3 regions of the Cytobacillus sp. C11.1 genome follow, and region 2 is predicted to be linked to each of the others. Evidence: a T-box and tRNA genes for the amino acid it is inferred to sense, from the RefSeq annotation. Region 2 holds a T-box; the other regions hold tRNA genes.
The links. The T-box of region 2 lies ahead of thrS (threonine--tRNA ligase). A T-box ahead of a tRNA ligase gene usually reads a tRNA of that ligase, here a tRNA-Thr.

Region 1: it encodes a tRNA-Thr, which carries the amino acid that the T-box ahead of thrS (threonine--tRNA ligase) is inferred to sense. The anticodon was not compared.
Region 3: it encodes a tRNA-Thr, which carries the amino acid that the T-box ahead of thrS (threonine--tRNA ligase) is inferred to sense. The anticodon was not compared.

Annotation. Positions count from the first base shown of each region.
Region 1 is NZ_CM176935.1:1,769,771-1,779,660, reverse strand. It holds gene glgA (glycogen synthase GlgA) at 1-398, opposite strand, end outside; gene AC3ZVC_RS08865 (GlgC family sugar phosphate nucleotidyltransferase) at 395-1,423, opposite strand; gene glgB (1,4-alpha-glucan branching enzyme) at 1,487-4,519, opposite strand; gene AC3ZVC_RS08855 (hypothetical protein) at 4,744-4,941, shown strand; tRNA gene AC3ZVC_RS08850 (tRNA-Glu) at 5,097-5,168, opposite strand; tRNA gene AC3ZVC_RS08845 (tRNA-Ser) at 5,175-5,265, opposite strand; tRNA gene AC3ZVC_RS08840 (tRNA-Asn) at 5,271-5,345, opposite strand; tRNA gene AC3ZVC_RS08835 (tRNA-Ile) at 5,356-5,432, opposite strand; tRNA gene AC3ZVC_RS08830 (tRNA-Gly) at 5,437-5,510, opposite strand; tRNA gene AC3ZVC_RS08825 (tRNA-Phe) at 5,529-5,601, opposite strand; tRNA gene AC3ZVC_RS08820 (tRNA-Asp) at 5,761-5,837, opposite strand; tRNA gene AC3ZVC_RS08815 (tRNA-Met) at 5,841-5,914, opposite strand; tRNA gene AC3ZVC_RS08810 (tRNA-Ser) at 5,933-6,025, opposite strand; tRNA gene AC3ZVC_RS08805 (tRNA-Ile) at 6,041-6,117, opposite strand; tRNA gene AC3ZVC_RS08800 (tRNA-Met) at 6,135-6,211, opposite strand; tRNA gene AC3ZVC_RS08795 (tRNA-Ala) at 6,235-6,310, opposite strand; tRNA gene AC3ZVC_RS08790 (tRNA-Pro) at 6,324-6,400, opposite strand; tRNA gene AC3ZVC_RS08785 (tRNA-Arg) at 6,406-6,482, opposite strand; tRNA gene AC3ZVC_RS08780 (tRNA-Leu) at 6,499-6,587, opposite strand; tRNA gene AC3ZVC_RS08775 (tRNA-Gly) at 6,595-6,669, opposite strand; tRNA gene AC3ZVC_RS08770 (tRNA-Leu) at 6,679-6,763, opposite strand; tRNA gene AC3ZVC_RS08765 (tRNA-Lys) at 6,773-6,848, opposite strand; tRNA gene AC3ZVC_RS08760 (tRNA-Thr) at 6,879-6,954, opposite strand; tRNA gene AC3ZVC_RS08755 (tRNA-Val) at 6,976-7,051, opposite strand; rRNA gene rrf (5S ribosomal RNA) at 7,061-7,177, opposite strand; rRNA gene AC3ZVC_RS08745 (23S ribosomal RNA) at 7,304-9,890, opposite strand, start outside.
Region 2 is NZ_CM176935.1:1,963,954-1,973,843, reverse strand. It holds gene AC3ZVC_RS09750 (DUF1294 domain-containing protein) at 1-267, opposite strand, end outside; gene rplT (50S ribosomal protein L20) at 673-1,032, opposite strand; gene rpmI (50S ribosomal protein L35) at 1,059-1,259, opposite strand; gene infC (translation initiation factor IF-3) at 1,275-1,778, opposite strand; ribosomal protein L20 leader region at 1,959-2,082, opposite strand; gene thrS (threonine--tRNA ligase) at 2,405-4,336, opposite strand; T-box leader at 4,461-4,680, opposite strand; gene ytxC (putative sporulation protein YtxC) at 4,742-5,614, opposite strand; gene dnaI (primosomal protein DnaI) at 5,762-6,691, opposite strand; gene AC3ZVC_RS09715 (replication initiation and membrane attachment family protein) at 6,691-8,127, opposite strand; gene nrdR (transcriptional regulator NrdR) at 8,711-9,172, opposite strand; gene AC3ZVC_RS09705 (hypothetical protein) at 9,287-9,691, opposite strand; gene speD (adenosylmethionine decarboxylase) at 9,846-9,890, opposite strand, start outside.
Region 3 is NZ_CM176935.1:723,157-733,046, forward strand. It holds gene sigW (RNA polymerase sigma factor SigW) at 1-176, opposite strand, end outside; gene AC3ZVC_RS03635 (Spo0E family sporulation regulatory protein-aspartic acid phosphatase) at 353-511, shown strand; gene rocF (arginase) at 552-1,457, opposite strand; tRNA gene AC3ZVC_RS03645 (tRNA-Ala) at 2,037-2,112, opposite strand; tRNA gene AC3ZVC_RS03650 (tRNA-Gly) at 2,118-2,192, opposite strand; tRNA gene AC3ZVC_RS03655 (tRNA-Lys) at 2,259-2,331, opposite strand; tRNA gene AC3ZVC_RS03660 (tRNA-Gln) at 2,487-2,561, opposite strand; tRNA gene AC3ZVC_RS03665 (tRNA-Tyr) at 2,628-2,711, opposite strand; tRNA gene AC3ZVC_RS03670 (tRNA-Thr) at 2,808-2,883, opposite strand; tRNA gene AC3ZVC_RS03675 (tRNA-Val) at 2,892-2,967, opposite strand; tRNA gene AC3ZVC_RS03680 (tRNA-Glu) at 2,972-3,046, opposite strand; tRNA gene AC3ZVC_RS03685 (tRNA-Thr) at 3,075-3,147, opposite strand; tRNA gene AC3ZVC_RS03690 (tRNA-Asn) at 3,184-3,258, opposite strand; rRNA gene rrf (5S ribosomal RNA) at 3,278-3,394, opposite strand; rRNA gene AC3ZVC_RS03700 (23S ribosomal RNA) at 3,519-6,452, opposite strand; rRNA gene AC3ZVC_RS03705 (16S ribosomal RNA) at 6,762-8,311, opposite strand; gene AC3ZVC_RS03710 (hypothetical protein) at 8,628-8,855, opposite strand; gene pdaB (polysaccharide deacetylase family sporulation protein PdaB) at 9,003-9,755, shown strand.

The sequences.
Region 1 (9,890 bases), 190 kb from region 2:
TCATGGCTGTGAATGACGTCCGGATAGAAATCGATATGATCAAGGGCATCGAGTACAGCCCGATTAAAATACGCAAATCTCTCCCCATCATCAAAATAGCCATATAAATTTTCTCGATTAAAATAATACTCATTGTCAATAAAATAAAATGTTATTCCCTGATATTCCAGCTCTTCAATTCCGCAATACTGGTTTCTCCATCCCACTTGTACTGTAAACTCGCATTTTTTCGACATTTTCTCTTTAAAATCCTCTGAAATGGACCCATATTTGGGAAGGATCACCCGGACATCGGTGCCCTGCTTAGCCAACTCCTTTGGGAGGGAACCAGCTACATCTGCAAGTCCGCCGGATTTAACAAATGGAACACATTCAGAAACAGCAAACAATACTTTCACGAGTTCATCAGCGCTCCTTGTATGGTACCTTTCCGGATAACTAGAGGCATATTACGTGTCCCCTCTATCTTGGCACCGGATTCTACCTTAACATCTTTATCTAAAATAACTGAGTCTAAAACACAGTTTTCACCGATTTGTGATTTTTGCATAATAATGCAATTTTTCACTACCGAGCCCTTGCCGATTTTGACGCCTCTGGAAATGATGCTGTTTTCGACCACACCTTCAATCATGCATCCATTTGCGATCATGGAATTATGAGCGCTGGCCCCTTTTATATAACGGGTTGGCGGTTCATCCTTTACTTTCGTATAAACCGGCTGGCTGCGCTTAAAGATTGTTTTCCAGGCTTGAGGCTCCAAAAGGCCCATACTTGCAGCAAAATAAGTATCGATTGAATCAATCATAACGGCCAGGCCGGTATATTCATAATTGCATATTGTATAGGAATGGTGGATATCTGTAACAACATCGCTCATGCAAGTGTACCCAGTTTCATTTCTCGTTTCTATTAAATTGATAAGCAATGAAGTTTTAACCAGATACATTTCAAGCGAGCGTCCATCCTGGCGGGCAACTGTAATGTCGCACCCTGTATTCATATGCCTTTCCAGAACCGGCCTAAAATCCATATTAAAAACGGTAAAGCAATTGGATATCAAAGCATACTCTTGCTTGCTTCGGTAAAAATAATCCAAGTTGGCGGCAAAATGATTAAATGAACCAATTCCCTTGCTCGGGCTATCCAGGAGCGGGGACGGAAAAAAGAATAGGCCATCCCTTTTCCTGTTTAGATCCCAGTTCTTTCCTGAACCTAGATGATCCATTAAAGATCGGTATTGATACTTTGGAAAGATGGCGACACTTTCTATGTCCGAATTCACCATATTGGATAAGACAAAATCAATTAGCCTGTAACGGCCGGCAAAGGGAACAGCTGCGAGCGACCTGTGCACTGTCAATTCCTCTAATTCTTCATGGTAGGTTGTTGCGTCTATCACACCAAGCATTCTATTCTTCATGAAATTCCCTCCCGAAAAGTTGGTCAAGAAGCCGTTTCCGGCATCCAGGCATATATCTATTAGTTAAGAACAAATTCCCTGTATCATTTCCTGAGTAATTAAGATAATTTCATCTGTATCTTCCGATGCACTGATCACAAACCCATCAGGTACCTTCATTCCGCTTGGCACAATCGCCTTTTCAATGTAGACATTCTCGCCTATTACTGCATCAGGCATGATTACCGATTCCCGGATGACAGATCCTTTCCCAACCAGCACTCCCTGGAACAGTACTGATTTTTCAACTTCCCCTTCAATGGTACAGCCTTCATTAATCAGTGATTCCGCTACCTCAGCTTCAGGTGAAATATATTGTGGCGGATGATTTGGATTAACAGAATAAATTCTCCAGTCATGATCGAAAAGATTCAACTCGCATTCATCATCCAGCAAATCCATATTTGCTTCCCACAGGCTTTTAACTGTTCCAACGTCCTTCCAGTATCCATTGAATGGATAAGCAAACAGCTTTTTATTTTCGTCAAGCATAAGAGGAATAATATCTTTGCCAAAGTCATGGCTTGATTCAGGATTCCGGTCGTCCATTTCCAAATATTCCTTTAAAACAGACCAATTAAAGATATATATTCCCATTGATGCCAGATTATTTTTAGGAAAAGCTGGTTTCTCATCAAATTCAGCGACCCTCATATCTTCACTCGTGTTCATGATGCCGAACCTGCTTGCCTCCGGCCAAGGCACTTCTATGACCGAAATCGTTGCATCCGCGCCTTTTTCAATATGGTATTCCAGCATCAGTTCGTAATTCATTTTATAAATGTGGTCACCTGATAAAATGAGGACATATTCAGGATCATATTGCTTCAGATAGTTTAGGTTCTGATAAATAGCGCTTGCTGTTCCTGTATACCACTTGACTTCCGAGGATTCACTGTAAGGCGGCAGCACAGTCACCCCGCCATTTTTCCTATCCAGATCCCATGCACTTCCAATGCCAATATAAGAATTTAGCACAAGCGGCTGATATTGGGTTAGAACACCTACTGTATCAATGCCGGAATTCGTACAGTTGCTTAATGTAAAATCAATAATCCGATACTTTCCTCCAAACGGGACAGCCGGCTTTGCAAGACTCTTCGTCAGCGAACTAAGCCTGCTCCCTTTCCCCCTGCTAATAGCATGGCTACGCACTTTTTCTTTCCCATTTCCCTTCCTCTCCTTCCGATGTTTTACTGGACGCAAAATTGAAATGCCAAATGGCGGAATAGACATTTTCATGCTGAATGGTTTCCCATGAAACTCTTTTTCCTCTGTCTTAAGCACTTTTTTATTAATACAATTGGAGCCTCCATAGCTTTCACTGTCACTATTGAAGATTTCCCGGTATGAACCTTCATTTGGAACACCAACACGGTAATCTTGATATAAAGCAGGTGTAAAATTGCAGACAATGACCAGGAAGTCATCCTCTTTTGCCCCTTTTCTGATAAAAGAAAAGATGGATTGGCTTGAATTATTAACATCAATCCATTCAAAACCATCTTGCAGATGATCCAGCTCATATAGCGGCTTGGAGCGTTTATAAACCTTTATCAGCTCTTTCACATAGTCATTTGCTTTTTTATGCATCTCATAATCGAGCAAGTGCCAATCAAGCTGTTCTTTATCCTTCCATTCAGAGAACTGTCCAAGTTCGCTGCCCATAAAAAGAAGCTTCTTTCCAGGATGTGCAATCATATAGCCAAGAAGCAGCCTTAACTGGGCAAATTTCTCCCAGTAATTACCCGGCATTTTATCGAGCAGCGATTTTTTTCCATGAACAACTTCATCATGGGAAAGCGGAAGAACAAAGTTCTCCGTAAAAGCGTACAAAAGGGAAAACGTCATTTTCCCATGAACGGCGGAGCGCTTATCAGGCGCTGTTTCCATATATGTAAGCACGTCATTCATCCAGCCCATATTCCACTTGTAATGAAAGCCTAGCCCGCCATAATGGACCGGTGAAGTCACCTGTGGCCAATCTGTTGAATCTTCTGCCATCATTAAAAACGAGGGATCATATTGAGAGACAACTTTATTTAAGTTCTGCAGAAAACGGACACCAAATGGATTCTCCTTTTCTCCGTTCCGGTTTGGCCAATAAATGATATTTGCAACCGCATCAACCCGGAAGCCATCAATATGATAGTTTTCCATCCAAAAAACAGCATTGGAGATGAGAAAGCTTTGCACTTCATTTTTGCCAAGATCAAAATTGGCTGTTCCCCAAACACGATTCTCTCTGTCTCCTTCAGTTTCGTACTCATACAAATAGGTTCCGTCAAACTGATAAAGGCCATGGGCATCCTTGCAAAAATGCCCTGGAACCCAGTCCAGTATCACAGCAATCCCATGCTGGTGGCACTGGTCAACAAAATACATAAGTTCATGCGGAGTCCCATATCTGCTTGTTGCCGAATAATAGCCCGTTCCCTGATAGCCCCAGGAGGCGTCGAGCGGATGCTCAATGACAGGAAGCAGTTCAATATGGGTAAAGCCATGCTCCACTGCATAAGGAATCAGTTCATCTGCAAGCTCCTTGTAAGAAAGCAGGCTGCCATCTTCTTTCTTTTTCCAGGACCCCAAATGCACCTCATAAATAACAGCAGGCTCTGAATAAATCTTCTTCTTCTCCTTTTTCTGCATCCATTTGCTATCATTCCATTGATAGCCTTCCAATGAAGACACAATAGAAGCCGTATTGGGTCTGACCTCTGAATGGAAGCTGTACGGATCTGACTTTAGTAAAACCATTCCTTCCTTTGTTTTAATTTCATACTTATACAAGGCACCCTGCATGTCTTCATCCAGCTGAATAAACCAAACACCTTCATTATTCACTCTATGTAAGGTATAGCCTTCTCCATTCCAATCATTGAAATCACCGACTAATCTGACAATTTCAGCATTCGGTGCCCAAACACAAAAACGGGTAAAAACTCTTCCATCTTCCTCAACTACATGCGCACCAAATAACTGATGACTCTCAAAAAATGTTCCTTCATGGAACAAATGCAGCTGATAATCGGTTGGAAACAAAGTATCCACTAGCATCCTTCTCCCCACCCAGTCTCAAATTCTTATGACTTTCCTTTTATATTCGTGCAAGGAAGAAAAAATCCTTGTAAAAGTTTTTTTAATTTTATGACAGTAACATTCAAAATGCGCTAAAAACCGGAACGTTTTTACTTTATTCAGCAGCCTTCGACATAATCTGGAACAAACTTAGACAAAATAACACAAACTATGCAAGCAATAAATGAAGGGAGAATAATATTTTGAGTAATAAAGAAGAAGAATTTTTATTAAACGAGGCAAATAAAGACCAAGTGAAGATTCCACTATTTGAAGCACCTGATGGAAAAATCCTGGCCACAGGAGATATGTTCAGAGGACCATACACAGGGGTTTCTTCGGAAATTGATTTGAATAATCCAGGGAATAAGCTGAGTGAGAAGGAAGAGAAGTTTGATTAGGAGGTAAAGCCCACTTTTAAACAATGGGAGTGTTAACCTTGCTGTTGAGCTCTGCTCCAATACACAGGTGCTAAAATAAGCATAAAGCTTTAACACAGACAAAAGAAAAAGGACAACAAAAAAGCTGCCAACATCATGTTGACAGCTTTTTTGTATGACCCCTACGGGATTCGAACCCGTGTTACCGCCGTGAAAGGGCGGTGTCTTAACCGCTTGACCAAGGGGCCAATATATGGCGGAGAAGGAGGGATTTGAACCCTCGCGCCGGTTGCCCGACCTACACCCTTAGCAGGGGCGCCTCTTCAGCCACTTGAGTACTTCCCCATATATGGCTCCGCAGGTAGGATTCGAACCTACGACCGTTCGGTTAACAGCCGAATGCTCTACCACTGAGCTACTGCGGAACAATCAAAATGGTGGGCCTAAATGGACTCGAACCATCGACCTCACGCTTATCAGGCGTGCGCTCTAACCAGCTGAGCTATAGGCCCATTTTGGAGCGGGTGAAGGGAATCGAACCCTCATCATCAGCTTGGAAGGCTGAGGTTTTACCACTAAACTACACCCGCATTAGGTTGTATAAAAGGTGGCTCAGGACGGAATCGAACCGCCGACACAAGGATTTTCAGTCCTTTGCTCTACCGACTGAGCTACTGAGCCATATAAAATTAGTAATCCTAAAGCTTGAAACATGTGCTCCAAAGCACTGTGTTCTTTGTTGCAGATTTTAAAAGCATGCCATTCAGGGATGTTAATGCTTCGCAGCTGCATTCTTTTAAAATCCTCTACCGACTGAGCTACTGAGCCATATTATAAAAATGGCGGTCCGGACGGGACTCGAACCCGCGACCTCCTGCGTGACAGGCAGGCATTCTAACCAACTGAACTACCGGACCAGATTGCGGGGGCAGGATTTGAACCTGCGACCTTCGGGTTATGAGCCCGACGAGCTACCGGACTGCTCCACCCCGCGGTAATAGTATTAAAATAATGGAGGAGGAAAGGGGATTCGAACCCCTGCGCGGTTTGACCCGCCTGTCGGTTTTCAAGACCGATCCCTTCAGCCGGACTTGGGTATTCCTCCGTATATAAGTGAAAATGGTGGACCTTGTAGGACTCGAACCTACGACCGGACGGTTATGAGCCGTCTGCTCTAACCAGCTGAGCTAAAGGTCCAGCTTCGTTTATAAAAATGGTAGCGGCGGAGGGGATCGAACCCCCGACCTCACGGGTATGAACCGTACGCTCTAGCCAGCTGAGCTACACCGCCAAAATGATATGATATTATATTTATGGTGGAGCCTAGCGGGATCGAACCGCTGACCTCCTGCGTGCAAAGCAGGCGCTCTCCCAGCTGAGCTAAGGCCCCATTTAGTATCTAGTGGTCGGGAAGACAGGATTCGAACCTGCGACCCCTTGGTCCCAAACCAAGTGCTCTACCAAGCTGAGCTACTCCCCGTTTTATGGCGCGCCCGAGAGGAGTCGAACCCCTAACCTTTTGATCCGTAGTCAAACGCTCTATCCAATTGAGCTACGGGCGCGTTTTTAAAATTCAACTGGTGCCGAGGACCGGAATCGAACCGGTACGGTAGTCACCTACCGCAGGATTTTAAGTCCTGTGCGTCTGCCAGTTCCGCCACCCCGGCAATTAAATGGAGCGGAAGACGGGATTCGAACCCGCGACCCCCACCTTGGCAAGGTGATGTTCTACCACTGAACTACTTCCGCAAAAATAAATGGTGCGGGTGAAGGGACTCGAACCCCCACGCCTTGCGGCGCCAGATCCTAAGTCTGGTGCGTCTGCCAATTCCGCCACACCCGCATATTTAAATGGTGAGCCATGAAGGACTCGAACCTTCGACCCTCTGATTAAAAGTCAGATGCTCTACCGACTGAGCTAATGGCTCATAAAAATCTCAAAGAGATTGAAGAGAAAATGGTGCCGGCGAGAGGACTTGAACCCCCAACCTACTGATTACAAGTCAGTTGCTCTACCAATTGAGCTACACCGGCAGCTTGTACATTTAAATTCAATGGTGGAGGATGACGGGATCGAACCGCCGACCCTCTGCTTGTAAGGCAGATGCTCTCCCAGCTGAGCTAATCCTCCATTATTAAAGCCCGGCAGCGTCCTACTCTCACAGGGGGACAGCCCCCAACTACCATCGGCGCTGAGAAGCTTAACTTCCGTGTTCGGTATGGGAACGGGTGTGACCTTCTCGCTATCGCCACCAGACTATTTTTCAAAGACAAGGTTTATTATACCGTCTTTTTAAGATTTTTCAAGAGGAAATTTAATATTTTTCATTCCCTCAAAACTAGATAATGCATGAAGAAGTGTTACCGAGTATTCACCAATAACTTGGTTAAGTCCTCGATCGATTAGTATCAGTCAGCTCCACATGTCGCCACGCTTCCACCTCTGACCTATCAACCTGATCATCTTTCAGGGATCTTACTAGCTTGACGCTATGGGAAATCTCATCTCGAGGGGGGCTTCATGCTTAGATGCTTTCAGCACTTATCCCTTCCGCACATAGCTACCCAGCGATGCCTTTGGCAAGACAACTGGTACACCAGCGGTGCGTCCATCCCGGTCCTCTCGTACTAAGGACAGCTCCTCTCAAATTTCCTGCGCCCACGACGGATAGGGACCGAACTGTCTCACGACGTTCTGAACCCAGCTCGCGTACCGCTTTAATGGGCGAACAGCCCAACCCTTGGGACCGACTACAGCCCCAGGATGCGATGAGCCGACATCGAGGTGCCAAACCTCCCCGTCGATGTGGACTCTTGGGGGAGATAAGCCTGTTATCCCCGGGGTAGCTTTTATCCGTTGAGCGATGGCCCTTCCATGCGGAACCACCGGATCACTAAGCCCGACTTTCGTCCCTGCTCGACTTGTAGGTCTCGCAGTCAAGCTCCCTTGTGCCTTTACACTCTGCGAATGATTTCCAACCATTCTGAGGGAACCTTTGGGCGCCTCCGTTACTTTTTAGGAGGCGACCGCCCCAGTCAAACTGCCCACCTGACACTGTCTCCCGCCCCGATAAGGGGCGCGGGTTAGAATTTCAATACAGCCAGGGTAGTATCCCACCGACGCCTCCACCGAAGCTGGCGCTCCGGTTTCTACGGCTCCTACCTATCCTGTACAAGCTGTACCAAAATTCAATATCAGGCTACAGTAAAGCTCCACGGGGTCTTTCCGTCCTGTCGCGGGTAACCTGCATCTTCACAGGTACTATAATTTCACCGAGTCTCTCGTTGAGACAGTGCCCAGATCGTTACGCCTTTCGTGCGGGTCGGAACTTACCCGACAAGGAATTTCGCTACCTTAGGACCGTTATAGTTACGGCCGCCGTTTACTGGGGCTTCGATTCAAAGCTTCGCTTGCGCTAACCTCTCCTCTTAACCTTCCAGCACCGGGCAGGCGTCAGCCCCTATACTTCGCCTTGCGGCTTCGCAGAGACCTGTGTTTTTGCTAAACAGTCGCCTGGGCCTATTCACTGCGGCTCATCAGGGCTATTCACCCTAATGAGCACCCCTTCTCCCGAAGTTACGGGGTCATTTTGCCGAGTTCCTTAACGAGAGTTCTCTCGCTCACCTTAGGATTCTCTCCTCGCCTACCTGTGTCGGTTTGCGGTACGGGCACCTTTTCCCTCGCTAGAGGCTTTTCTTGGCAGTGTGGAATCAGGAACTTCGGTACTAAATTTCCCTCGCCGTCACAGCTCAGCCTGTGTGGTAACGGGATTTGCCTCGTTACCGGCCTAACTGCTTGGACGCGCATATCCAACAGCGCGCTTACCCTATCCTCCTGCGTCCCCCCATTGCTCAAACGGTAAAGAGGTGGTACAGGAATATCAACCTGTTGTCCATCGCCTACGCTTTTCAGCCTCGGCTTAGGTCCCGACTAACCCTGAGCGGACGAGCCTTCCTCAGGAAACCTTAGGCATTCGGTGGATGGGATTCTCACCCATCTTTCGCTACTCATACCGGCATTCTCACTTCTAAGCGCTCCACCAGTCCTTGCGGTCTAGCTTCAACGCCCTTAGAACGCTCTCCTACCACGGACATCGCAGATGTCCATCCACAGCTTCGGTGATACGTTTAGCCCCGGTACATTTTCGGCGCGGAGTCACTCGACCAGTGAGCTATTACGCACTCTTTAAATGGTGGCTGCTTCTAAGCCAACATCCTGGTTGTCTAAGCAACTCCACATCCTTTTCCACTTAACGTATACTTTGGGACCTTAGCTGGTGGTCTGGGCTGTTTCCCTCTTGACTACGGATCTTATCACTCGCAGTCTGACTCCCATGGATAAGTCTTTGGCATTCGGAGTTTGTCTGAATTCGGTAACCCGATGAGGGCCCCTAGTCCAAACAGTGCTCTACCTCCAAGACTCTTACTACATGAGGCTAGCCCTAAAGCTATTTCGGAGAGAACCAGCTATCTCCAAGTTCGATTGGAATTTCTCCGCTACCCACACCTCATCCCCGCACTTTTCAACGTGCGTGGGTTCGGGCCTCCATCCAGTGTTACCTGGACTTCACCCTGGACATGGGTAGATCACCTGGTTTCGGGTCTACGACCACATACTCATTCGCCCTATTCAGACTCGCTTTCGCTGCGGCTCCGTCTTGTCAACTTAACCTCGCATGTAATCGTAACTCGCCGGTTCATTCTACAAAAGGCACGCTATCACCCATTAACGGGCTCTAACTACTTGTAGGCACACGGTTTCAGGTTCTCTTTCACTCCCCTTCCGGGGTGCTTTTCACCTTTCCCTCACGGTACTGGTTCACTATCGGTCACTAGGGAGTATTTAGCCTTGGGAGATGGTCCTCCCTGCTTCCGACGGGATTTCTCGTGTCCCGCCGTACTCAGGATCCACTCTGGAGGGAACGAAGTTTCAACTACAGGGCTTTTACCTTCTCTGGCCGGCCTTTCCA
Region 2 (9,890 bases):
CAATTGAATGGTAAGGTACAGAATTAATCCAGCTTCCAGCAAAGCTAGAGCAGGCAATCCAAATTTAAATTGCAGATGCTTTGTTTTATGCCTAAATTTGTTCATTCCAAATGTCATCCCTGCAGCACCGCTAAAGAAAGCCAAAAGCCACAGATTCTTTTCACTGATCCTGTACTGATTTTTTTTCGCCTTTTCTTTATCCAGCTTCATTAAGAAAAAACCGGCAATATTCATAATCAGATAAATGAGAACAATTAATTTAATCATGCATGATCTCCTTTGTATGTATTACGCCTGTAATGAGCTTAAGAGAAGTGGGGCATTTTGTCTATATGTAAATAGCAATGTTCTTATGAAGGATTGCTATGCTCTTAAAAATATAGCTCTGTTAAAGCTTACTATTAGTTTTTCACTGAGGTGATTGGAGTGGAAGGAGCTCGATCCTCAAAAATGCTATCGCATTTCCTTCGTGCGGTGAGTATTCAAGGATGCTTATTCAAAGTCCTGCGGGAGGAGTGGGATAGGTGAGACCCCACAGGCGCTTGCACCGAGGAGGCTCACCGCCCGCCCCGCGTTCGCTGAGTGCCTGGAGCGGAAATCAACACCCCCATTTAACAGTGCTAAGAAATAAAAAAGCCACTCCCGTTTAGAGAATGGCTGGTGAATTATATATTATTTGCTAAGCTGCTGCTTTGCAACTGATGCTAATTCAGCAAATGCTTTTTCGTCAGCGATTGCTAATTCAGCAAGCATTTTGCGGTTAACTTCGATGCCAGCAAGCTTTAAACCGTGCATTAAACGGCTGTAAGAAAGACCGTTCATGCGAGCTGCTGCGTTGATGCGAGTAACCCAAAGTTTGCGGAAGTCGCGCTTTTTCTGGCGACGGTCGCGGTATGCATACATTAGGGATTTCATAACCTGCTGGTTAGCAACTTTGTATAATGTATGTTTTGAACCGAAATAACCTTTAGCTAATTTAAGAACTTTTTTACGACGTTTGCGAGTAACTGTACCGCCTTTTACACGTGGCATATTATTTCCCTCCTAATTTCGAGATATTACTTAAGATTTACTAGTAAGTTACGGATGCGCTTGTAATCGCCTGAAGAAACAAGAGTTCCTTTGCGAAGCTTACGCTTTTGTTTTTGAGATTTGTTAGCGAACATATGGCTTCTGTAAGCATGAGAACGCTTCAGTTTACCAGAACCTGTTCTTTTGAAACGCTTAGCAGCGCCGCGGTGAGTTTTCATTTTTGGCATGGGGAATTCCTCCTCTTACTTGTCGTTTTTCGGTGCTAAGACCATAAACATGCTTCGGCCATCCATTTTCGGATGTGATTCCACTGCTGCAACTTCATTGCAAGCTTCCGCAAAGCGGACTAGAACACGCTGGCCAATTTCCTTATGCGTAATGGCACGTCCTTTGAATCGGATCGATGCTTTTACTTTATCGCCTTTTTCAAGGAATTTAATAGCATTGCGAAGCTTAGTATTAAAGTCATGTTCTTCAATAGTCGGACTAAGGCGAACCTCTTTAATACTGATAATCTTCTGGTTTTTGCGAGCTTCTTTCTCTTTCTTCTGCTGCTCGAACTTGAACTTTCCGTAGTCCATGATACGGGCTACAGGAGGTTTCGCATTCGGTGCAACCAGAACAAGATCAAGATTTGCACGAGAAGCAATTTCAAGTGCGTCGAATTTTGATTTAATTCCTAACTGCTCGCCGTTTTGGTCAATAAGACGGACTTCGCGGGCGCGAATGCCCTCGTTTAACAACATATCTTTGCTAATAGCTAGACACCTCCAAGGTTTAATGCGAACACAACGTTTGGGTCAAGAAAAGCGCAAGCGCCTGCTGGAGATTGACAGCTTCATAAGCTGCCAACTGCACCGGACCAAAGCTGAATCGCAAGTTATGCAACATTTCTCTTCCACAGAGGGAAACAGAACTGTTTTTAACCAAATAAAAAAGTGCGGATGAAAACACCCACACTTACGTATATAAACAGAAAATGTTCACGTAAAACCTGCCAACTGCACTTTGCGTCAATCAGGTGAGAAGCGGGTGCTTCTTCTTTTCCTCAAACTGTATTCAATTACCTTAGATACTATATCACAAAGTATGATTTCGTGTCAAACGAATAACTTTTATCACAACGAAGAAAAGCATAACAAAATATATCTCTTTTTGCAATATGGTTTTGCTAATTTCTTTTAAAAAGAAATAAGTCCCAGTTTTTTTCAAGATTTAAAATATATAAACGAATTTATATATATCAACGAAAACCGCCCATATATCAACGAATTTTCCATTATATCAACGAAAATCACCATCTATCAACGAATCGTTAACAGAGTTTAAAATAGAAAAGGGCTGCAGACTGCGCAGCCCTTTCATACCTATATTAGCGTTTAACTTCAGCTTTTAAAGCTGAGATGAAATCTTCAAATGGAACTGTTTCTGATTTTTGCTCTCCATACTTGCGGACATTGACAGCTTTTTCAGTTACTTCATTGTCTCCGACTACAAGCATGTAAGGAGTTTTTTGCATTTGCGCTTCACGGATCTTATAGCCGATTTTTTCATTGCGGTCGTCAAGCTCAACGCGGAAGCCTTCTGCCTGAAGCTGCTCCTGTACTTGTTTTGCATAATCAAAATGCACATCAGGAGACACCGGAATGACCTGAACTTGAACAGGCGCTAGCCATGTTGGAAATGCTCCTTTGTATTCTTCAATCAGGAATGCCACAAATCGTTCCATTGTGGATACAACACCGCGGTGGATAACTACAGGGCGATGAGGCTTTCCATCTTCTCCTACATATGTTAAGTCGAAACGTTCAGGCAATAAGAAGTCAAGCTGGACAGTCGATAATGTCTCATCTTTGCCAAGGGCAGTTTTAACCTGAACATCCAATTTCGGGCCGTAAAAAGCTGCTTCGCCTTCTGCCTCAAAGTAATCCAGGCCAATTTCATCCATGGCTTCTTTCAGCATTGCCTGTGCCTTTTCCCACATTTCATCGTCATCGAAATATTTCTCAGTATCTTGAGGATCCCTGTAGGATAGACGGAATGAATAATCACTAATATCGAAGTCCTTATATACCTCTAGGGTCAAATGAACAACACGCTTGAATTCTTCCTTAATCTGGTCAGGACGTACAAAGATGTGCGCATCATTGAGAGTCATACCTCGCACGCGCTGAAGTCCTGATAGGGCTCCTGACATTTCATAGCGGTGCATTGTTCCAAGTTCTGCAATGCGGATAGGCAGCTCTCGGTAGCTGTGAATGCCGTTTTTGTAAATCATCATGTGATGCGGGCAATTCATCGGACGTAGAACCAGCTGTTCATTATCCATTTCCATCACAGGGAACATGTCCTCCTGATAATGGTCCCAGTGTCCGGAAGTTTTATAAAGATCTACACTTCCCATGATTGGAGTGTACACATGGTTATAACCTAATCTTTCTTCCTTATCAACAATATAGCGTTCGATGTTGCGGCGGATTGTTGCCCCTTTCGGCAGCCATAAAGGCAAACCTTGGCCAACCTTTTGAGAGTTCATGAACAGGTTAAGCTCTTTGCCGATTTTACGGTGATCACGCTCTTTTGCTTCCTCGAGCAAACGTAAATGTTCAGCCAGGTCTTCTTTTTTGAAAAAGGCTGTTCCATAAATACGCTGAAGCATTTTATTATCACTGTTGCCTCTCCAGTATGCACCGGCAATGCTTAATAATTTAAACTCTTTCAGCTTTCCTGTTGACGGAACGTGAACGCCTCGGCATAGGTCAAAAAACTCACCCTGCTCATAGATTGTTACTGTTTCATCTTCTGGAATGGCTTCAATCAGTTCAAGCTTATATTCATCACCAATTTCCTTATACATCTCGACAGCTTCATTACGGCTGACTTCTTTGCGGATGATATCAATATTTTCATTAATGATTTTTTTCATTTCTTTTTCAATTACAGGAAGGTCCTCCGGCGACAGGGATTCTTCCAGGTCTATGTCATAATAAAACCCGCCTTCAATAACTGGTCCGACACCTAGCTTTACATTTTTATATAAACGCTTTATCGCCTGCGCCATCAAGTGGGCAGTACTATGACGCAGAACCTCCAGCGCGTCGCTGCTGTCAGCTGTAACAATTTCAATAGCCCCATCCTTTTCAATTGGACGCCGAAGATCATACATTTCTCCATCCAGCTTACCGGCAATCGCTTTTTTCTTCAGGCCAGGGCTGATCGAAGCTGCGATATCTTCTGTTGTCGTTCCCTTTGGAAACTCCTTTACAGCACCATCTGGAAACGAAACTTTAACAACTTCAGACATGATATTTCCTCCTTTTTATGTTAGCGCAAGATATCTGAATTCAGAGTTCCTGCGTTTCAACCTGTTATAGATGGCCATGTTAATAACCTGAAACTCAGCCAAAAACAAAAAAACCCGCCCCTAAAAAAGGGACGAGTTATTATTAACACGTGGTTCCACCCTACTTCTCACTTTCCAATACGAAAAATGACTCTGTAGTAAGATAACGGTCTTTTACCGCCAGCCCATTTCCTGGCTGGAGTTCAGAGGCGGTAAGCATTCGAATCGTGTTAGGAAGGTTTCAGCCTTGCCTTCCCTCTCTTTGAACCGTATAAGAATACCCTTATCCTCATCGCAACTTTTGCTTGAATAACATAATATGTACGTTATTATAGTTTGTTATTTCAGGAAAATCAAGGGTATATCTTACATTTTTTCATCAGCTGCGAAAGGATAGATTCTTTTATTTTCGTAAAAGCCTGAAATAGAATCCAGTACAAGTCTTTCTTCGAATATATTGCGGATCGTTCTGACCAATGGCTGTTCATAGTCATCAGAATATAGATAAATGCACGATGGTGCAATGGAGAGAAGTGGCGCAATCGTTACGGAGTCCACATATACCGGATGATTGGATAAAAGTTTCCGGTCAATCATTCTTAGAAGCTCTCCCCGCTTTATTTCATAAAATTGCTCATCATAAAAATGAATGCCCTCATCCATAAGTACATGGATTGTATCCAGCTTTGCCTGCCTGCCTGATAAAAAATCTCTTAATGTTTGAATAAACATTTGGTATTCCTGCTCCATTTTATACTCATCGATGGATACTTCCACATATTTGGCCATTTGATCCATAAGCGGACGCATCCGAAACTTTACAAAGGAATCAAAAGAAAACGATATATTATTCTGAAACAGCTGATCGATTGCACTTTTCAAACTTTCCTTAACATCCACATCGCTTACAAATGCAGCTAGATCCTCACGGTTTCCTTCCAAAATGGAGCGGATAATTTCAAGAATTTGCTGCTGTTCACACTCATCTTCATAATAATAGTTTTCCATCAGGATTCTTCTAAACCAATCATCCTGCTTCCTGTTGACGATAAACTGGTAAAATACTTCTTTTACAGACTCCAAATCTTTTAGATTATTTTCAATAAGGATTTTAACTATATGTTGACCTTCAAATTGAAGAGTTTTTTTATCGGTTTGGTTAGAATACAGCAGCCGTTCATGAAGATGCTCATGAAAATTCATTGCATCTGTACTGCTTTGGAAAATGATTTCGATCAACCAAATCCCCCCTTTATACAAATCTCTGTTCTATGTATATGGAGAACCTGGCCAAATTAGAAGTCAGGTTTGTTCTTTTAACAATTTAATACAAGGAAAAATAGCATACAGAAGAAGCTGCCGGACATTTCACGGCAGCTTTCTTTGTTAAACTCTTCTGTTAGGGCCTTCCACAAGGACAGGATCTGCAAGGTATTTGATCCGCTCCATAATCCTTCTGGCCTTCATCTTTTCTTCTTCACCGCGCTGGCTGTAGGATAGATGATGCTCCAGCCCTTGGAAATCGAAGTTAGAGGTGAAAAAGGTAGGAAGGCTTTCCTGCATGCGGAACTGGAGAATTGGACCTAAAATTTCGTCCCTTGTCCAGCTTGACATCGTTTCGGCACCAATATCATCAAACATTAAAACCGGCGCTTTTTTAATTGTTTCAATCTTGCTATTTAAAGTATGGTCTCCAATTGAGTTCTTTAATTCCCTGAACAGCTCAGGGACATACACAATCATAGAGGAAACCTTTTTACTTGCCAGCTCATTGGCAATTGCTCCAAGCAAATAGGATTTACCGACACCGAACTTACCGTAAAAATAAATCCCCTTTTTCTTAGATCCTGGCTGATAGTCCATTACGAATGAAGCAGCTTTATCTACTGCCATGATACGATCGTCATCATCATAGACCGAGTCAAACGTGGCATGCAGAATATCAGTTGGGACATACAGACTCTGGATAAGCTTTTCATTTTTCCGCTTCTCATCATACATAACCTTGCGGGGGCATTTATCGTACTTCAAATCAATAATACCCATTTGAATAACAAGTTCAGGGTGATAGCCCTGCATAAAATTGATGCAGCCTTCAAGACTGGGGCATTTATTGCACTCCTTGCTTTGCTGTGTATATTCAAATAACTTGATCAGGCTTTTTTCAACCATTTCAGATGTCACTTCATCCTTATGGTCCCTCAAAAAAGCCTTTACCTCCGGGTGATTCAGCGTTTGATTACGCATCATTTCATACCTTTTTTGGAAGCCTTCATTGCCCGCAAGGCGCCTAAGTGTTTCATTGATCTTTTCCATCAATCAGTCACCTCCTGTGATCGAAGTTTTTTCAGTTTTTCTTTAAGCTCTCTTTTTTTCATTTCAAGTTCATCCTGATCCTTGCCGCTCTTATTCGGCTGGTCATCTGGTTTTTTACTGCTTGTTTCACTTTTATCATCAAACCAGTCAGGAAGCATTTCTGTCCTGATAGGCTGCTTTCTATTTGCTTTTTTATTAGGTGTTTTCTTTCCTTCTGCCCAGTCAAGATATTGGCGGTGCTCTTTTTTAGCTAAAAGCATGGCCTCCTGTGGGGTCTTGATCTTTTTTCTGGCCCAGTGACCCGCTATTTTTTCAACGTAGCCTTTGGTCAATTTCATATCTGTTTTTAGCATAACATATTGAATGAGTACATTAATTACCCCTGGCAAAAGCTTTTGCTGGAACATGACATCCTCAATTATTTGCAAGTCACTTTTTGATGGCTCTGCTCCTCCGGATATATCTTTTAAAAGCTCCCTAGGTGATGTGACTTCCAAATAACGGATCAATTCCTCTTCCTGCGTCTTTGGCTCATTTTTATGAGTTTGATGCACAGCAGGCTGTATCCGGTCAATAAGGGATGGAAGCTGATCCTGGTTTTGAAATTGATACCAATCGCGTGCAGATTTCCTTAATTCTTCAACATTAATCTCATTGTCGACATTTACAGCACTGATCACTATATTTTTCATTTGAATCGGGTCAATTCCATACAAAAAAGCAAGATTGCTGATGGATTCCTTTACTTTAGCTGTAAGGGCTTTTTTCGGAACAAGCGACTCATTCAGCCCTGCCTGAAGCAAATCAAAGTTAAAAGCTTCATTGGAGATCTGGATTCCCTCTTGTTCTTGTCTGCCTATATACCCCAGCCCCTTCGGCTCGTTCATAAGCTGCTCCATATCCCTGTCAACCTCAAAAGTGCCTGGATGCCCTGATTTATATACATCCTGAAAAGCTTTGGTTACTTCTTGATACCCTTGTTTTGGATGCACCTTTTGATCCGAAAAGAAGCGTTTCAGCCTCATAAATTGGTTTTTTCCCAATTTTTTGTAGAGATAAATATTTAACATGCCATCAAGGAAAAATTGTTCTGGTGTTAAAGGAGGGAGCAGCTCATATATAAATGAACGGGTATCATCTTCCTTGTTTACATATACCTTTAGAAGCCCAATTCCCTCCAGCTTGAGGCGAGCTTCATAAATTTCCTTAAGCCCCATGCCCATAAAATTCATCAAGCTGTGGTGTGAGTTGGAAGAAGACCAAAGCCGGTTTTCCTCCAGTTCAGCCCAGAGGGTCATATATAAGCTAAAACAAGTTGAACCAATAAGAGGCTGGTACAACAGTGTCAGCACTTTTCGGTCATATTCATGCAAAAGCCCGCTGGCGGCTACTGTGTATCTGTCAATTGGAAGCATTTCTTGCCAATGCTGGGCCATAACGATCACCTTTTTCCGTTCTATTATTATCTTGTTCGTCTTGTACCTGAATTAGTTAACTGCAGCTTGCCGGTTCCGGTAAGAGAGCGGCGTGCATATGTTTATTAGCTGCCATATTACGCTGGCCAGGTGGTTTTTTGTCGTTATTCCACTTGATTAACTACCATATTCCCTTTACCTGGTGGGCTTTCGTCTTTATTCCGCTCGATTAACTACCATATTCCCTTTACCTGGTGGACTTTCGTCGTTATTCCACTTGATTAACTACCATATTCCCTTTACCTGGTGGACTTTCGTCGTTATTCCACTTGATTAACTACCATATTCCCTTTACCTGGTGGACTTTCGTCGTTATTCAGCTCGATTAACTACCTTTTTCCCAATACCAGTTGGAATTTCGTCGTTAATCCGCTCAACTATCTACCTTTTCCCCAACACCAGATGATTTTGTCGCTAATATAAAGTCCCACTAAAAAATCCCTTGTCAGCACATATGTCGCAAAAAAAGAGCCAAAGAATATCCTTCAGCCCGTCATTCCTATTCAGCCAGAATCAGGGTGCAGTCAAACTATACCTGATTCGATTATGATTGTTCTTTTTTAATTAATTCTTTTAGTTCATCAATAAAAACGTTAATATCCTTGAATTGCCTGTAGACAGAGGCGAAACGCACGTATGCCACATCATCCACTTTCGCAAGCCTGTCCATGACCATTTCACCAATTTCATCGCTCTTTATTTCAGAAACACCGTTGCTTCTAAGCTCTTTCTCCACTTCAAAGGTAATTTCCTCAAGGTCCTTAAGTGCAACTGGCCGTTTTTCGCATGCTTTAATAAGGCCGCGCAGTATTTTTTCACGGCTGAACTCTTCCCTGGTTCCTTCTTTTTTAACAACAATAAGAGGAATTTCTTCAACTTTTTCAAAAGTAGTGAACCGGTATCCGCATTTTTCACATTCCCTTCTGCGGCGGATAGACCTGCTATCATCGACAGGGCGTGAATCGAGAACGCGGGTATTATTATTTTGGCATGAAGGGCATCTCATACAATCAGCTCCGAATCCATTTATATATTAAGAGGGCTTAAGTGCCTTGGGTTCTATTCCGATTTTTTTTGTTACTCTTATCTTATAAAAAAGGGGGAGACAGTACAAGTGCAACTATTTGTCTGCGTTTCTTGCAGCTCCAAGAAAATCATGTTTTTTATTTATCTTTTCGTAAATTGAAAGCACTTCTCTTTTAAGAATAGGGTGAACGCCTGACAAAGAGGATTGCTCTGTCGATAGATTAATATCTACTGCAGTTTCAAATGGCTTAACAGTAACAACGGTTACAATGGCAAAAAAGGTTTTGTCTTTCTTTATCTCTGCTGCAATCTCGCCATGTTCTTTTGAAGTGCTGACAATATGCACTTTGCGATCCGCTTTGAACAGTTCCTCAATTGTTTGCATTATTTGGGCAGTGTTCGTTCTATAATATCTCGTTGCCAGCTCAGGGTCGGAGTGATTTTCATGTGTTTCACACTGTTTTTTATAGCGATTGGCAAGCTGCCGAAAAATAGACATCCTCTTTCCTCCGTAAATTTTGTATGTATTCCTATTGTACTATTTTTTGCAAGGAAACCCTAATGGTTAAGCCAGGGTAATCAATATCGTTTTTCACAAAATAAAAAGAGGTGTAATGTATACACCTCTGGATTTGCCGATTATCATTCAGTTATTAAAGTACTTGAGCTTGTTTAACTTGAACTGGACCCATACCGCG
Region 3 (9,890 bases), 1.2 Mb from region 2:
TTCACATATGCCCTTAAAAATGCTTCCTGCGCAATATCTTCGGCTTCATGCCTGTTACCCAGCATTCTGAAACAAATTTGAAACACCTTATCTTTATATATTTCAACTACTTCAGCATAAGCATCCTGGTCGCCTTTTAATACTTGCTTGATCCTTTTCTTTACGACTGTCTCCATTTTTTTACCTCCGCTCCACTGCGGCTAATCGATATTACGAATCGATAGCGGAAAAGGTTTCATTTTTTTATAAAAAACATTCATTTTCTATATTAACAAATATTTACTTCTTCTGGTTTAAAAAAATTTTATCAGGGGTATAAAAGTACTAAAATTATGGAAAAGGGTTGGTTACGGTGTTTGTAGATGACTTATTAAGAGATATTGAGGATTGCCGGTCGGAAATGGTACAGTTAGCAGCAGTTACTTCATTTACTAACCATCGGGTAGTAGAAACTAGCATTAAGCTCGATCGACTTCTAAATAAATACTATATACTTACATCAAAAAAATGAGCAGAACTCATAGCGGTTCTGCTCATCTTTTTTGCTGCTCTTAAAGAAGCTTCTCTCCAAACAATGAACCCATAAGTGCTACTGCTACAGTAGCCGTTTTATTTTTATCATCCAGAATTGGATTTACTTCCACAAATTCTGCCGATGTAATAATTTGAGCCTCCGCGAGCATTTCCATTGCCAAGTGGCTCTCACGGTAGCTGATTCCGCCAATTACCGGTGTTCCAACCCCTGGTGCATCATGCGGATCCAGCCCATCAAGATCCAGTGACAGGTGGACGCCATCCGTATTGCGATCTTTTAAATATGTAATAGACTCTTCCATGACCTTTGTCATACCGAGACGATCAATTTCATGCATTGTGTAAACTTTTATGCCCTTTTCTTTAATAAGTTCTCTTTCACCTTCATCCAAAGATCTCGCACCGATAATAACAATGTTCTCCGGCTTTACCTTTGGGCCATATCCGCCGACATTCGTTAATAGCGTATGACCGATTCCAAGGCTGACTGCAAGAGGCATCCCATGAATATTTCCGGATGGCGAGGTTTCCGCTGTATTTAAATCACCATGGGCATCATACCAGATAACCCCTAGATTCTTGTAATGCTTGGATACACCAGCTAATGTTCCAATGGCAATGCTGTGGTCACCGCCAAGCACCAATGGAAATGATCCCGCCTCTATAGCCTTATCTACTTCTTCGGACAACTTTTCTGTCTTTTCTGCTATTAAATCCAAGTTTCTAAGATTGGATTCCGGATCTACCTGTACTTCCGGTCTTCCAATTGCAATATCACCCTGGTCATGGATTTCTTCAAATAAACTCTTTAATCGCTCATTCACGCCAGCGTATCGAATCGCACTTGGCCCCATATCCACACCGCGTCGCATCTGACCCAAATCCATAGGCATTCCAATTATCGATAATTTCTGTCTTTTCATAATCTGTGTCCTCCCTTTCCCTTCATACTATTATTTTAACCGCTTTCAAACACATGACTCAACTCGACAAAATCGTGTATATATATGCGGTTAACAAGGAAAGAGAAAAAGTATTTGGGAGAGCATTTTATATTGCTCCTCACTCCGTTTGTACAGTTCAATAGTGAACATTGCGAACAAATCAGAGAAACAAGCTAATAAACCATGAAATTTAACGAACGAACTGCTGAAAATTACAAATAATACACTGAAAATCGAGAATAAACTATGACAGCAGGCTAGATTCTTTCAGAACAATGGATAATCCCCTTTTAAAATCCAGCAATTCTTTCTTAAATTTTCACTTATGAATCACTTTTCTAATTTATGTATCACTTTCAGCTGTTTATGCGTCACTTTTTAAACATATGAACCACTTTGACTGATTTACGTGCCACTTTTGGATTTTTTGCGCCACTTCCCGCTGCTAATGAGTTCTAGCTGCTTGATCTAGTAAGCCTATCGAGTAGTTATATATCAAAGTTATAAAAACAAAAAATCCTTAAGCCAAGTAGGCTTAAGGATTTACTATATGTATGATGGTGGAGCCTAGCGGGATCGAACCGCTGACCTCCTGCGTGCAAAGCAGGCGCTCTCCCAGCTGAGCTAAGGCCCCATTCTTGGAGCGGAAGACGGGATTCGAACCCGCGACCCCCACCTTGGCAAGGTGATGTTCTACCACTGAACTACTTCCGCAAACAATTTTATTCAAAAATATGACCTTCAGGAATCGATTCCCAAGGTCTATGTTATTGCTAAAGATGAGCCATGAAGGACTCGAACCTTCGACCCTCTGATTAAAAGTCAGATGCTCTACCGACTGAGCTAATGGCTCGGAAATAAATTGTTGCCTAAACTGAGATTGCAGAGGTGCTCCAAAACCCTTCGGTTTTTGTCGCAGATTGCTACAGCCTGCTATTCGCTGAAGTTTTGCTTCGATGTTGCAAACTTTCTCAATCCTCTACCGACTGAGCTAATGGCTCATAAAAATGGCTGGGCTAGCAGGATTCGAACCTGCGAGTGACGGAGTCAAAGTCCGGTGCCTTACCGCTTGGCTATAGCCCAATAATTAACAAAATAAAAAGGACATTCATAGCTTGTCCAGTTTTTGCTGTTTTTATTAAAAATAAATGGTGGAGGGGGGCAGATTCGAACTGCCGAACCCGAAGGAGCGGATTTACAGTCCGCCGCGTTTAGCCACTTCGCTACCCCTCCGAATGGTAAAAGGTGCTTCGATCCTTATAACTGCTCAAAATCCCTTCGGGATTTTTCGCATGCTTCCGCTGAAGTTAATCAAGGAAGTTAGAAGCATGGTGCCGGCGAGAGGACTTGAACCCCCAACCTACTGATTACAAGTCAGTTGCTCTACCAATTGAGCTACACCGGCAAGTTAAATGGTGGAGGATGACGGGATCGAACCGCCGACCCTCTGCTTGTAAGGCAGATGCTCTCCCAGCTGAGCTAATCCTCCAAAATGGTGACCCCTACGGGATTCGAACCCGTGTTACCGCCGTGAAAGGGCGGTGTCTTAACCGCTTGACCAAGGGGCCTGATAAATCTAGTTGTTTTTTCTAAAAGAGCTTCCAACCGGGCTCGAACCGGTGACCTCTTCCTTACCATGGAAGTGCTCTACCTGCTGAGCTATGGAAGCAACAGCTCATAAGTCCCAATAAGGTCTTTATGAAAATGGCTCCGCAGGCAGGATTCGAACCTGCGACCGTTCGGTTAACAGCCGAATGCTCTACCACTGAGCTACTGCGGAATAGTGGTATAATGAAACAGCCCGGCAGCGTCCTACTCTCACAGGGGGACAGCCCCCAACTACCATCGGCGCTGAGAAGCTTAACTTCCGTGTTCGGTATGGGAACGGGTGTGACCTTCTCGCTATCGCCACCAGACTATTTTTCAAAGACAAGTATTATTATACCGTCTTTTTATGATTTTTCAAGAGGAAATTTTAAATTTTCGTTCCCTCAAAACTAGATAATGAATGAAGAAGAATTGCCGAGTTTCACCAATAACTTGGTTAAGTCCTCGATCGATTAGTATCAGTCAGCTCCACATGTCGCCACGCTTCCACCTCTGACCTATCAACCTGATCATCTTTCAGGGATCTTACTAGCTTGACGCTATGGGAAATCTCATCTCGAGGGGGGCTTCATGCTTAGATGCTTTCAGCACTTATCCCTTCCGCACATAGCTACCCAGCGATGCCTTTGGCAAGACAACTGGTACACCAGCGGTGCGTCCATCCCGGTCCTCTCGTACTAAGGACAGCTCCTCTCAAATTTCCTGCGCCCACGACGGATAGGGACCGAACTGTCTCACGACGTTCTGAACCCAGCTCGCGTACCGCTTTAATGGGCGAACAGCCCAACCCTTGGGACCGACTACAGCCCCAGGATGCGATGAGCCGACATCGAGGTGCCAAACCTCCCCGTCGATGTGGACTCTTGGGGGAGATAAGCCTGTTATCCCCGGGGTAGCTTTTATCCGTTGAGCGATGGCCCTTCCATGCGGAACCACCGGATCACTAAGCCCGACTTTCGTCCCTGCTCGACTTGTAGGTCTCGCAGTCAAGCTCCCTTGTGCCTTTACACTCTGCGAATGATTTCCAACCATTCTGAGGGAACCTTTGGGCGCCTCCGTTACTTTTTAGGAGGCGACCGCCCCAGTCAAACTGCCCACCTGACACTGTCTCCCGCCCCGATAAGGGGCGCGGGTTAGAATTTCAATACAGCCAGGGTAGTATCCCACCGACGCCTCCACCGAAGCTGGCGCTCCGGTTTCTACGGCTCCTACCTATCCTGTACAAGCTGTACCAAAATTCAATATCAGGCTACAGTAAAGCTCCACGGGGTCTTTCCGTCCTGTCGCGGGTAACCTGCATCTTCACAGGTACTATAATTTCACCGAGTCTCTCGTTGAGACAGTGCCCAGATCGTTACGCCTTTCGTGCGGGTCGGAACTTACCCGACAAGGAATTTCGCTACCTTAGGACCGTTATAGTTACGGCCGCCGTTTACTGGGGCTTCGATTCAAAGCTTCGCTTGCGCTAACCTCTCCTCTTAACCTTCCAGCACCGGGCAGGCGTCAGCCCCTATACTTCGCCTTGCGGCTTCGCAGAGACCTGTGTTTTTGCTAAACAGTCGCCTGGGCCTATTCACTGCGGCTCATCAGGGCTATTCACCCTAATGAGCACCCCTTCTCCCGAAGTTACGGGGTCATTTTGCCGAGTTCCTTAACGAGAGTTCTCTCGCTCACCTTAGGATTCTCTCCTCGCCTACCTGTGTCGGTTTGCGGTACGGGCACCTTTTCCCTCGCTAGAGGCTTTTCTTGGCAGTGTGGAATCAGGAACTTCGGTACTAAATTTCCCTCGCCGTCACAGCTCAGCCTGTATGGTAACGGGATTTGCCTCGTTACCGGCCTAACTGCTTGGACGCGCATATCCAACAGCGCGCTTACCCTATCCTCCTGCGTCCCCCCATTGCTCAAACGGTAAAGAGGTGGTACAGGAATATCAACCTGTTGTCCATCGCCTACGCTTTTCAGCCTCGGCTTAGGTCCCGACTAACCCTGAGCGGACGAGCCTTCCTCAGGAAACCTTAGGCATTCGGTGGATGGGATTCTCACCCATCTTTCGCTACTCATACCGGCATTCTCACTTCTAAGCGCTCCACCAGTCCTTGCGGTCTAGCTTCAACGCCCTTAGAACGCTCTCCTACCACGGACATCGCAGATGTCCATCCACAGCTTCGGTGATACGTTTAGCCCCGGTACATTTTCGGCGCGGAGTCACTCGACCAGTGAGCTATTACGCACTCTTTAAATGGTGGCTGCTTCTAAGCCAACATCCTGGTTGTCTAAGCAACTCCACATCCTTTTCCACTTAACGTATACTTTGGGACCTTAGCTGGTGGTCTGGGCTGTTTCCCTCTTGACTACGGATCTATCACTCGCAGTCTGACTCCCATGGATAAGTCTTTGGCATTCGGAGTTTGTCTGAATTCGGTAACCCGATGAGGGCCCCTAGTCCAAACAGTGCTCTACCTCCAAGACTCTTACTACATGAGGCTAGCCCTAAAGCTATTTCGGAGAGAACCAGCTATCTCCAAGTTCGATTGGAATTTCTCCGCTACCCACACCTCATCCCCGCACTTTTCAACGTGCGTGGGTTCGGGCCTCCATCCAGTGTTACCTGGACTTCACCCTGGACATGGGTAGATCACCTGGTTTCGGGTCTACGACCACATACTCATTCGCCCTATTCAGACTCGCTTTCGCTGCGGCTCCGTCTTGTCAACTTAACCTTGCATGTAATCGTAACTCGCCGGTTCATTCTACAAAAGGCACGCTATCACCCATTAACGGGCTCTAACTACTTGTAGGCACACGGTTTCAGGTTCTCTTTCACTCCCCTTCCGGGGTGCTTTTCACCTTTCCCTCACGGTACTGGTTCACTATCGGTCACTAGGGAGTATTTAGCCTTGGGAGATGGTCCTCCCTGCTTCCGACGGGATTTCTCGTGTCCCGCCGTACTCAGGATCCACTCTGGAGGGAACGAAGTTTCAACTACAGGGCTTTTACCTTCTCTGGCCGGCCTTTCCAGACCTGTTCATTTACCTCGTTCCTTTGTAACTCCGTGTAGAGTGTCCTACAACCCCAAGAGGCAAGCCTCTTGGTTTGGGCTAATCCCGTTTCGCTCGCCGCTACTCAGGGAATCGCGTTTGCTTTCTCTTCCTCCGGGTACTTAGATGTTTCAGTTCCCCGGGTCTGCCTTCAATACCCTATGTATTCAGGTAAAGATCCTATCCCATTACGGATAGGGGGTTTCCCCATTCGGAAATCTCCGGATCAAAGCTTACTTACAGCTCCCCGAAGCATATCGGAGTTAGTCCCGTCCTTCATCGGCTCCTAGTGCCAAGGCATTCACCGTGCGCCCTTTCTAACTTAACCTACTTCGGCCAATGATCGACTGCGAATCTCTGCGTCAGCTTCGTCACTGTGCTCCTCACGTACTCTCGTACGCTCCGGTGCTCGTTCGGTCGCTTCCTTGATCTTCTTGCCGCTCATCGTCCTCATGGTTTGTGCTCTTACTTGGTTTTAAAAAACTTACATAAGAGAAAAAAACTAAGATGGCGATTACTCGGTTATTGCTTCTTCATTAACATTATCTAGTTTTCAAAGAACGAATAATTCAATGAGAGATTGGTCTCTCAAAACTAAACGAACAAAACACGTCACGTCTCAAGTAAATATCCTTAGAAAGGAGGTGATCCAGCCGCACCTTCCGATACGGCTACCTTGTTACGACTTCACCCCAATCATCTGTCCCACCTTAGGCGGCTGGCTCCAAAAGGTTACCCCACCGACTTCGGGTGTTACAAACTCTCGTGGTGTGACGGGCGGTGTGTACAAGGCCCGGGAACGTATTCACCGCGGCATGCTGATCCGCGATTACTAGCGATTCCGGCTTCATGCAGGCGAGTTGCAGCCTGCAATCCGAACTGAGAATGGTTTTATGGGATTCGCTTAACCTCGCGGTCTCGCAGCCCTTTGTACCATCCATTGTAGCACGTGTGTAGCCCAGGTCATAAGGGGCATGATGATTTGACGTCATCCCCACCTTCCTCCGGTTTGTCACCGGCAGTCACCTTAGAGTGCCCAACTGAATGCTGGCAACTAAGATCAAGGGTTGCGCTCGTTGCGGGACTTAACCCAACATCTCACGACACGAGCTGACGACAACCATGCACCACCTGTCATCCTGTCCCCCGAAGGGGAACGCCCTATCTCTAGGGTTGTCAGGAGATGTCAAGACCTGGTAAGGTTCTTCGCGTTGCTTCGAATTAAACCACATGCTCCACCGCTTGTGCGGGCCCCCGTCAATTCCTTTGAGTTTCAGCCTTGCGGCCGTACTCCCCAGGCGGAGTGCTTAATGCGTTTGCTGCAGCACTAAAGGGCGGAAACCCTCTAACACTTAGCACTCATCGTTTACGGCGTGGACTACCAGGGTATCTAATCCTGTTTGCTCCCCACGCTTTCGCGCCTCAGCGTCAGTTACAGACCAAAGAGTCGCCTTCGCCACTGGTGTTCCTCCACATCTCTACGCATTTCACCGCTACACGTGGAATTCCACTCTTCTCTTCTGCACTCAAGTTCCCCAGTTTCCAATGACCCTCCCCGGTTGAGCCGGGGGCTTTCACATCAGACTTAAGGAACCGCCTGCGCGCGCTTTACGCCCAATAATTCCGGACAACGCTTGCCACCTACGTATTACCGCGGCTGCTGGCACGTAGTTAGCCGTGGCTTTCTGGTTAGGTACCGTCAAGGTACCGGCAGTTACTCCGGTACTTGTTCTTCCCTAACAACAGAGTTTTACGATCCGAAAACCTTCATCACTCACGCGGCGTTGCTCCGTCAGACTTTCGTCCATTGCGGAAGATTCCCTACTGCTGCCTCCCGTAGGAGTCTGGGCCGTGTCTCAGTCCCAGTGTGGCCGATCACCCTCTCAGGTCGGCTACGCATCGTTGCCTTGGTGAGCCATTACCTCACCAACTAGCTAATGCGCCGCGGGCCCATCTGTAAGTGATAGCCGAAACCATCTTTCAGCTTTCCCTCATGTGAGGGAAAGAGTTATCCGGTATTAGCTCCGGTTTCCCGAAGTTATCCCAGTCTTACAGGCAGGTTGCCCACGTGTTACTCACCCGTCCGCCGCTGACTTCAGGGAGCAAGCTCCCATCCGTCCGCTCGACTTGCATGTATTAGGCACGCCGCCAGCGTTCGTCCTGAGCCAGGATCAAACTCTCCATATAAGAGTTGATTAAGCTCACTTACACACGGATTTGTTGACGTCGATGTTGCCACAGGACGTGGCGTTCTTAATCGACAATCCGCTGTTGTCTTTTCAAAAAAGACTAAAGAATTAACGTTGACGTTTTTGTTCGTTCAGTTTTCAAAGATCAATCCGTCGCCCAAAAGCGACTTTATTAATATATCATTTATCACCTTTGACGTCAACAACTTTTTTAAGTTGTTTTCACTTACCGTCATCAGCGACGCTTATTAATATACCAAGATACCATTTAGAAGTCAACAGTATTTAAAAAGTTTTTCCTTCAAAATTTCGCATCATCCTTTTTGTTCCCGCTGACGGGAACGCATGTACTTTAAGCAATCTGCTGGAGATGCCACTCGCTGGAATAATGAAAATAATATTTTATATCTTTCTTCCATAGCTCTTTTTACAATATGATCAATCCTCTCATCCCTTAAATCGAAAAGGATTTCATCCATCTCACGCTTAATCAAGTATTCCAATTCCTTTACTTCTTTTTGATTTAATATCATACCTATCAATTTCATTGCCCCCTGTGGTTTCTTTTTGGTTTTCTGTAGTATTTTTCCATTTATGCTTTTTTATGAATTAAAATTTTTTATTCATGTATGAGACATGGAAAGCATAGGTATGAGACAAGGAATGTATCGGACGAGGTGAAGGATATTATGAACTTTTTTTATGTGTTAAATGGGAAGTCATTAAAACAAATCTTGTTAGTGGTAATAGCAGCATTTTTTACTGCGTGGTTCCTCTATATGGAGAGCATCGTCCACTTGCCTGCATTTTCAGCCAAGGATGGACCAAAGGCGGTATATAAAGGGGAAAAGGATTTAGCCATAACCTTCAATATTGGATGGGGTGATGTTAAAGCAGAACCTATTTTGGACATACTCAAAAAGGAAGGTGTTAAGTCGGCGACATTTTTTCTAGCAGGATCCTGGGCAGAACGCCATCCGGACTTAGTAGCTAGAATCGTGAAAGAGGGTTACGAAATTGGCATATTGGGCTACGATTACGAGGACTATACCGAACTTGAAGAAGATAAGATAAGGCGGGATCTCGCAAAGGCCCAGGAAGCTTTTAGAAAACTAAATATTAAAGATATCAAATTGGCACGTGCCCCTACAGGTCACTTTGACCAAAAGACATTAAAGGTTGCAGAAAGAATGGGTTATACAGTTGTACATTGGAGTATTGATTCAAAGGACTGGACTAACCCTGGAGTTGAAGTAATTGTAGAGAATGTCTCTAAAGTGAAAAGAGGGGATATTGTCCTGCTTCATGCATCCGATTCAGCCAAACAAACAGCAAAGGCACTTCCAATTATCTTGAATGATATTAAAGGAAAAGGCTTAAAGCTTGTTACTGTTTCCGAAATGATTGCAAATGCTGATACAAAGACAAATGAAATAAAATAGCAGGCTGTTTTAACTATTTTGCTTTATAAACAAGTAGTGAGGGGTTGATTTCCGCTCGGGGCGGGCGGTGAGCAACCTCTGTGCGCAGCACTTGTGGGACCTCACCTGTCACACTCCTCCCGCTGGACTTTGAAT